Regions from separate parts of the Kluyvera sichuanensis genome, predicted to be linked through region 2. Evidence: riboswitches for the same ligand, from Rfam matches in the RefSeq annotation. Region 2 holds a riboswitch; the other holds the start of a gene.
What was found. Region 2 has a riboswitch for fluoride ahead of AB2B48_RS13720 (voltage-gated chloride channel family protein). Riboswitches for the same ligand answer to the same signal wherever they lie in the genome.

Region 1 (4,416 bases), on a different replicon from region 2:
CGGTAAAACCAACCTCTGTGTTGCCGTCCGCGAAACCCAGGGCAAAGGCGTGATGCCGGACGGCACCAGCCGTTTTTCGTATAACGGTCAGCCGCTCTATCACTATATGGGCTGCTCGACATTCAGCGAATATACCGTTGTGGCGGAAGTATCACTGGCGAAAATCAATCCGCAGGCCAATGCGGAGCAGGTTTGCCTGCTCGGCTGCGGCGTGACCACCGGGATCGGCGCGGTACACAATACGGCACTGTTGCAAAGTTAGCGATGAGGCAGCCTTTTGTCTTATTCAAAGGCCTTACATTTCAAAAACTCTGCTTACCAGGCGCATTTCGCCCAGGGGATCACCATAATAAAATGCTGAGGCCTGGCCTTTGCGTAGTGCACGCATCACCTCAATACCTTTGATGGTGGCGTAAGCCGTCTTCATGGATTTAAATCCCAGCGTGGCGCCGATTATCCGTTTCAGTTTGCCATGATCGCATTCAATCACGTTGTTCCGGTACTTAATCTGTCGGTGTTCAACGTCAGACGGGCACCGGCCTTCGCGTTTGAGCAGAGCAAGCGCGCGACCATAGGCGGGCGCTTTATCCGTGTTGATGAATCGCGGGATCTGCCACTTCTTCACGTTGTTGAGGATTTTACCCAGAAACCGGTATGCAGCTTTGCTGTTACGACGGGAGGAGAGATAAAAATCGACAGTGCGGCCCCGGCTGTCGACGGCCCGGTACAGATACGCCCAGCGGCCATTGACCTTCACGTAGGTTTCATCCATGTGCCACGGGCAAAGATCGGAAGGGTTACGCCAGTACCAGCGCAGCCGTTTTTCCATTTCAGGCGCATAACGCTGAACCCAGCGGTAAATCGTGGAGTGATCGACATTCACTCCGCGTTCAGCCAGCATCTCCTGCAGCTCACGGTAACTGATGCCGTATTTGCAGTACCAGCGTACGGCCCACAGAATGATGTCACGCTGAAAATGCCGGCCTTTGAATGGGTTCATGTGCAGCTCCATCAGCAAAAGGGGATGATAAGTTTATCACCACCGACTATTTGCAACAGTGCCGGTACGCGACTGCCCAGCAGTGCCAGTACCCCGAGCGCAAAGGCAATGTCCGTGGCGGCAGGAATTGCCCAGCCAGCGAGGGTTTCATCGCTGCCCGCATTAAACCATACGTAAATGGCCGCAGGCACGGCCATCCCGCCCAGCGCGGCAAATCCCGGCAGCGCGCGCTGGCCCCAGGTGGCAAGCTGACCGGTGAGAAGCTCGCGCTTGATTTCCAGGCCGACCATCATGAAGAACACGGCCATCAGGGCGTCGTTTATCCAGTGCTCAACGGAGAGGCCGGCGGCGTTGTATTTCAGGAATACCTCATATCCCTCCCTGAGCGGAGAGTTAGCCACGATGATAGCGGCTGCTGAGGCGATGATGAGCACGATGCCGCCGGCTGCGGGCGAGCTGAAAAATGCAGATGGCACTTCTGACATCCTCTTTTTATTTCTGTCTGGGATTTCTGACACACTCCCTCCCTTTATTCAAAAAAAACAGGCCTTCCCCTGATATACAACCGCTGGTTATCAGAGGATAAGCCGGCTGAGCTACGCTGAAGATATAAAAAATACGATAATTAATTGCTGATAAATTAACGAATTAGCGTGACGTTAATTTTATCATAACGTCCGGCCCGCTTCAGGCGGAAGAGGTAAAGCCCTGTAAAGCTGCCGCAGGCAGGGGCATTTTTATCCGTCATCAGCCACACGCTCACAGCAGCCATGTGACGACAAAAAAACCCAGGGCAGTCATCAGAATGGAGCCGGTTACGTGTACCAGCAGTGAAGTAAACGCCCAGAAATAATTACCGGACTGCAGCTGTGAGAATATTTCCAGGGAAAACGTGGAAAACGTGGTCAGCCCACCGCACAGCCCGGTGATAACAAGTAATCGCCAGGCCGGATCCAGGTCAGGATGGCGCATGAACCAGGCCAGCGACGCACCAATGATAAATCCGCCCGCAAGGTTCACTACCAGCGTGCCCGGTGGCAGGTCAGGAAACAGGCTGTTCAGGCGTGCGCCAAGCAGCCAGCGGATCAGGCAGCCAGCGGATCCACCAATGATAATGGCCAGATAAGATTTCACGGGGTTTACCTCTGTGTCAGAGGGAGTATGCAGGCTGATGATACGGGGCGGCCTGACATACTCCCGGTTAAAGGGGAGTAATATCAGGCGTCATCAGCTTCTCAGGGGAAGCGGTTGGGTAAGGTGGAACGCCATCACCTCGCCGCAATTCTGGCCCGGTCACGGGCGTTAATCAAGCGGCTATCCACTGTTTTTGTGCGACTCCCCCTGCGGCGGGCATGAGGAGCCCGTTTTCAGGCTTGACCTGAAGAGCATTAAAAATTATCGTTTCGGCAGCATTTTATATCTGACTGTGAGTCATGCACATTACGCCACCCTGAGTTTCTCTTCGCCCGTCCTTTATCAGAGAGCCTGCCGCGACAGCCAGTCCGCGCCGGGTACCGTTCTCTCATATCCGTTACGGGACTGCCACCTTTCACGGTGAACCCGCGTGTACCTGCTTCAGGGACGCAGGCGCCGTGTCCGCAGCAGCCGGTACGGACACGTCGTGATTAATCGGCGGGCTGCAGCCCGCCTTCAGGGATATTCATGCGTCAGCTTTTTCGGTTTATGTTTCATCACGCCTCTCACCTTACGTTCGGTGCGATGCTGATGGCCATGTCCAGCTTTGGACAGACCTATTTTGTCTCACTTTACGGGCAGGATTTTCGTGAGGCCTTTGGGCTCACCGACGGCGGACTGGGCGGCCTGTACGCAATCGGAACGGTGATGAGCGCCATCACGCTGACCTGGGCCGGACGGCTGATTGACTACACCACGACCCGCCGCTTCACGCTGGCGGTCACCCTTTTGCTGCTCACGGCCTGCCTGCTGGTTTCCGGCGCACAGGCGGCGTGGATGCTGTGCATCGGGTTTTACTTTCTGCGCCTCGGCGGCCAGGGACTGATGGTGCATACTGCGCTGACCGCAACGGCGCGCCAGTTCCCCCTTGATGCAGGCAAGGCGCTCGGCGCCATCGCGCTGGGGCTCTCGCTGGCGCAGGCCGTTTTTCCTGTGATTGCGGTGCAGATAAGCGCGCTGACGGGATGGCGCGCTGCCTGGGGCATCAATGCCGGAATGCTTGTTGCCGGCGTGGGGGTCGCGCTGATGTTTTTGCCCCGCGGGAAAGAGAAGCCGCTGCGTACGTTCAGAAAGCGGGGTGAGGAGAAAGAAAAAGAGGCGCCGGTATGGCGAAACCGCAACCTGCTGCTGGCGCTGCCTGTCGTGCTGGCCTCCCCCTTTATCACCACCGGCTTCTTCTTCCACCAGGCGAGGCTGGCACAGGAGAAAGGCTGGGAGCTGTCGTGGGTGGCGGTATGGTTTATTGCCTATGCCATTACCCAGGCGGTATCGCTGCTGTCGTTTGGCCCGCTGATTGACCGGCTCTCACCACGCAGGCTGCTGCCGTGGTTTCTGATGCCACAGGCCCTGGCCATGCTGGCGCTATGGCTCAGCAACGGTCAGTGGGTGACGCCTTTTTACCTGATTATGACCGGCGTATCGTCGGCCATTGCCTCAACGCTTGCCACCGCGCTCTGGGTACAGCTGTTTGGTCCGGCGCAGCTGGCCAGGGTGCGCTCGGCGGTTGAGGCAGGGACGGTGATTGCCAGCGGGGCATCCCCGGTAATCATGGGCGTGCTGATAGATAACCATGTCACCCTGCATCTTCAGGCCCTGTTCTGCCTGGTCTACATTCTTGGCGCCAGCCTGCTGGCCACCGGTATCAGGACGGATGCGCCGCAATAACGCGCCTTTACCTTCATACCCGTCATCCTCTTTCCCCTGTGAAGGCGGGCCTGATATCAGGCCCGCCTGTTTCATCGCAGCATCAGCAGGGGCTGACGGCTTTCAGACAGCATTTCCGTGGTGTGGCTGCCAATAAAGAATCGCCGTAACCGGGAGTGCCCGCAGGCCCCCATTACCGTGAGGTCGATATCATGGGCGTCCGCGTAGCGGCACAGCGCCCCGGTTACGGACTCGTCTTCCAGCAGGCGTGTCTCGGTCGTGATACCGGCTTCCTGAAGAACAGCCTGCGCATCCTGCAGGGCTGACATGTCACCGTTGACCATCACGATATGACAGCTCAGGCCGTGCAGCAGCGGGCTGACCGTCAGGCGCGTCAGGTTTTTACGGCTCTCACTGCTGCCGTCGTACGCAAACATCACCCGCGCCGGCGGCGTAAACGTCTCCGGCACAATCAGCACCGGGTTTTTCTGCAGGCGAATGACGCTTTCCAGATGGCTGCCTACCTGATTCTGCGTCCCGCGGCGCCCCAGCACCATCAGCCGGACTTCGCCCAGCTC
Region 2 (4,416 bases):
GTACTCATGCGGATGCTGGGTATCCAGATTAAAGTTGTGCGCCGCCGCTTCGGTGGCGGTGGTCACCACGTTCCAGCCCGCGCGCCCGCCGGAGATGAGATCCAGCGAAGCAAACTTGCGCGCCAGATTGTAGGGTTCTTCGTAGGTGGTGGAGGCGGTGGCGATAAAGCCGATATTTTGCGTCAATGGCGCCAGCGCCGAAAACAGGGTAACCGGCTCGAAGCCCGCCACTTTCGCGGTACCGCCGTCGGTCACGCCGGAAGCGGGGATCGCCAGGCCGTCAGCCAGGAAGTAGGCATCAAACAGGCCGCGTTCGGCGGTCTGAGCAAGCTGCTTATGGAATTCAAAGCTGGTCGCGCCATCGGCGGGAGCGTCCGGGTGACGCCACGCCGCGATATGCTGGCCGCCGCCGGGAAGGAAAGCCCCTAATTTGATCTGTCTGCTCATTCTGGTTTCTCCTGATTCGATGCCGAAAGTGGGCTGAAACCAAGATAGCCAGAATGCGCAGCCATTCTGAAATAACAAATATTGAGTTAGTTATTTACATTTTTGCAATAAACCAGTTAGCGGCGCTAGCGACGTCATGATGCTTTCGTTTCCTCAACGACGGTTTCAGGACGGTGACTTTCACGCTGCCAGGCAGGAAGCTCCGCCAGCTTTATTCCTTCCGGCACCACGCTGTGCTTCAGGCAGGCTACCCGCTGGGAACGATAAATACCGGTATAGCCCGAGACCAGATAGGCCACCACGCAGGCCATCGCGGCATACACGCCGATATCCGCGCCGAACAGTTCAATCGCCATCAGCGTCGAGGCAATTGGTGTATTCGCCGCGCCGGCAAAGACCGCCACAAATCCCAGCCCTGCCAGGAAAGCAAACGGCAGATGCAGCAGCGGGGCCAGCGCATTGCCAAGCGTAGCGCCGACGTAAAATAGCGGCGTCACCTCCCCGCCTTTAAATCCGCTGCCGAGCGAGGTGACGGTAAAGATCAGTTTGCCGAGGAAATCCCACGGCGCGAGCGGGTGCTGGAAAGCATCCACAATCACCGGAATACCAAGACCGATGTAGCGGTCAGCATGCAGCAGATAGACCGCCGCAGCGACCACCGCCCCGCCGATAAACGGGCGCAGTGGCGCATAGGCAATCCGTTTTTTCATCATGCCGCCAATCAGGTGAGTGGCATCGGCAAACACCCGGGAAGCCAGGCCGAAGCAGCAGCCCGCCACAATAACCGCACCCAGCACCCAGGCCGACATCACCGGAATAGATGACATCGCATAGTGCGTATGGTGCACGCCCCACATCAGGCCGACCTGATCCGCCACCACCGCCGCGACCAGACAGGGGAAAATCGCGGTGTAGTGCATGCGCCCTATCGCCATCACCTCAAGGCCGAAAATGGCCCCGGCAAGCGGGGTACCAAATACGGAAGAAAAGCCCGCGCTGACGCCCGCCATCAGCACCATGCGGCGCGCATCGTTATCCAGCCCTAGCAGCGGCGTGAACCGATCGGCAATCGAGGCGCCCATTTGTACCGCCGTGCCTTCACGGCCAACCGACGCGCCGAACAGATGAGACACCACCGTGCCGATAAACACCAGCGGCGCCATTCGCAGTGGAATGGTGTTAGCCGGGCTATGTACCTCTTCCAGTATCAGGTTGTTCCCCGCCTCTACCGAACGGCCGAGGCGCAGATAGATCCAGCCCACGGCAAACCCGGCGAACGGGAGCAGCAGGATAAGCCAGTGATGCTGAAGGCGTGTGACGGTCGCCCAGTCGAGCGAGAAGAGAAATAAAGCAGATGCGTAGCCGACGAGCACGGCAATAACCACAGCCAGCAGGAGCCACTGTATCAGGAAGAAAAGCGAGTTTTTACGAGCGAAGTGTTCAGAGTGCATTGACGCATCCTTAGATGAATTAATCATCCTGGACGCAGTAGAGGTGTGCCTGTTCATTCCCGGTCCAGGAATATAAACAGGCATCATCAGCCACACGGCGGTTCAAGGGGGAATGCCATCCCCTATGAATGAATATTAGCACACGAATCGTTTCAGCCAAATACTTTGTGGCCGAGGTTATTTCAGCGTCTCCAGCGGGAAAGGACGATCCTGCACCACCGTTTTCATCACCAGCGTTGAGCGCAGATGCTGCACACCCGGCATCGCCGACAGCTTTTGATCGTAGAGCTTCTGGAATGAGGAGAGATCGCGCGTCACCACCTGCATCAGATAGTCCGGGTCGCCGAACAGTCGCTGGGCCATCACGATCTGCGGGATCTCTTCCACCGCCTCTTCAAACGCGCTAACCGCCTTCCTGTCGCCCTCTTTCAGGGTCGCAAAGACCAGCGCGACGAAGTTAAAGCCCATTTTCCCTGGGTCGAGGTTAGCGCGGTAGCCGGTAATCACCCCTTCCTGCTCCAGCGCCCGCAGACGTCGGTGGCACGGCGACAGACTCAGATTTACCCGTTCGGCAAGCTCAGTGATAGATAAACGGCCATCGGCCTGTAGCTGCGCAAGAATTTTTCGATCGATACTGTCCATTTAGAAGATTCTCTCTTTCAGGCCGGGTTTTCAGCATAACATTGAAAGCTCATTGCGCGGCAATACCGATATTCTTTCCTGACATTCAGTAAGGGTTTTCGGGGTTAACGTGATGAGCAAACGCGAGGCAATTCGGGTATGGAAATGAGTTTGGTGGCAGGGTTCTGGCTGGTTTCGTTTTTGCTTATCATGACGCCGGGGGCTGATTGGGCCTACACCATCAGCGCCGGGATCCACGGGCGAACCATTGTGCCTGCGGTGGCGGGGCTGATGTCCGGCCACCTACTGGCGACGATTATTGTGGTGGCGGGCGTTGGCGTGCTGATTGCGGGGCATCCGCTGGCGCTGTCGGCGATTACGCTGCTGGGAGCATGCTATCTGCTGTGGCTCGGTGTGTCGCTGCTACGCCATCCAGCAACGGTGTCCAGCGCCGCGCAGCAAAGCGGCGGCTGGAACCAGTGGGCGCTGAAAGGCATGTGCATCAGCGGCCTCAACCCGAAAGTCTTTCTGCTATTTCTGGCGCTGCTGCCGCAGTTTACTGACCCGCACGGCCAGTGGTCGGTGGCAATGCAGATGTCGGCGCTCGGGGTAATGCATCTCATCACCTGCACGATTATCTATTTACTGGTGGGATACGGTTCACGCGCGCTACTGGCAAGTCGCCCGCAGGCGGCGCGGGTTGTCAGCCGTTTTTCAGGTGGGTTGATGGTGCTTATCGCCGTGACGCTGCTGTTCGAACAGCTTCGCTAGTGAAGATGCGCCAGCTCACGCTGGCGCGGCGTTTCAGGCGCGAATATCGTCATACTCGCGGGTATTATCAAATTCATGTTTCGCAAACGGGCACAGCGGGATGATTTTGCGCTGTTCCTGACGCATCTTCTCCACCACCTTAGCCACCAACTGTTTGCCAACGCCCTGCCCCTTCAGGCTAGGGTCGACGTCGGTGTGTTCAATAATGCTCAGATGCTCGCCGGTGGGAACAAAGACGATTTCCGCCACCTGATTACCGTCGCTATCGTTAACGTAGAACTTGTTATGGCCTTCCAGAATGTCCATGTTTCCCTCTCTTAATCGTGATGACGGTATTTCAGCGCCCCGCTTGGACAGGTGTCGATAACGCGCACCACCGTTTGCGCGTCAACCTCGTCCGGGATGATCCACGGTTTGCGCTTCAAATTGAACAACTTGCTGCTCCCACGAACGCAGTTCCCCGAGTGCTGGCACATCGTGGTGTTGAAGTAGACATCAATCTTCTCCCCGGTATAGACACGATAGCCTGCGTCCAGTAGTTCCTTATCCATGACATTGCCTCTATTTTTTATATGGGTTCGAGACTAAGCATAGACCTGTCCGGGAGGGAGTTTCATCATCTGATGCGAAAAACCACAGCGAGGAAGTTTTTATTCGTGGGAGAAGGCGAAGTATCGTTATGATGGAAAATAATTAAAAATAGCCGATGCAAGCAGCCAAATAATAAAGAGTGGGTATTATCTAATGTGTTTCAATGAAAAGATGTAACCCCGGCAATAATGCCGGGGTTATACCAACGCGAAAGATATTAGAACGAGTATGCTACACCGACACGGAAACGGGTCTGGCGTTCGTCAGTCGTTTTCACACCAACGTTACCAATTTCGCCGTATGGCGCCCAGTTTTTATCAATCTTATACGCCACTTTGACGTTATATTCCTGAGAGTACGGTTTGTTATTGTTACGATACAGGCTCTTATTCTGCTCGTCTGCAACCGTACTGCGGGCATACACATAGTTCAGCTCTGCACGCCAGTCACCGAATACATAACCCGCCCAGGCATCGCCACGGTTGACTTTGTCATCCGGAGACTTTGAGGTTGAAGGGTAACGGGTGTAGTCATA

Region 1: another riboswitch for fluoride. It lies ahead of crcB (fluoride efflux transporter CrcB); the one in region 2 lies ahead of AB2B48_RS13720 (voltage-gated chloride channel family protein).

What each region holds. Positions count from the first base shown of each region.
Region 1 is NZ_CP162272.1:67,118-71,533, reverse strand. It holds partial or broken gene AB2B48_RS24570 (alcohol dehydrogenase catalytic domain-containing protein) at 1-256, shown strand, start outside; gene AB2B48_RS24565 (IS6-like element IS26 family transposase) at 296-1,000, opposite strand; partial or broken gene AB2B48_RS24560 (Na+/H+ antiporter NhaA) at 1,048-1,485, opposite strand; gene crcB (fluoride efflux transporter CrcB) at 1,760-2,134, opposite strand; fluoride riboswitch at 2,212-2,282, opposite strand; gene AB2B48_RS24550 (MFS transporter) at 2,663-3,859, shown strand; gene AB2B48_RS24545 (universal stress protein) at 3,931-4,416, opposite strand, start outside.
Region 2 is NZ_CP162271.1:2,833,777-2,838,192, forward strand. It holds gene AB2B48_RS13715 (LLM class flavin-dependent oxidoreductase) at 1-447, opposite strand, end outside; gene AB2B48_RS13720 (voltage-gated chloride channel family protein) at 582-1,898, opposite strand; fluoride riboswitch at 1,969-2,030, opposite strand; gene AB2B48_RS13725 (Lrp/AsnC family transcriptional regulator) at 2,076-2,540, opposite strand; gene AB2B48_RS13730 (LysE family translocator) at 2,679-3,290, shown strand; gene AB2B48_RS13735 (GNAT family N-acetyltransferase) at 3,324-3,596, opposite strand; gene yjdI (4Fe-4S mono-cluster protein YjdI) at 3,608-3,841, opposite strand; gene AB2B48_RS13745 (porin) at 4,099-4,416, opposite strand, start outside.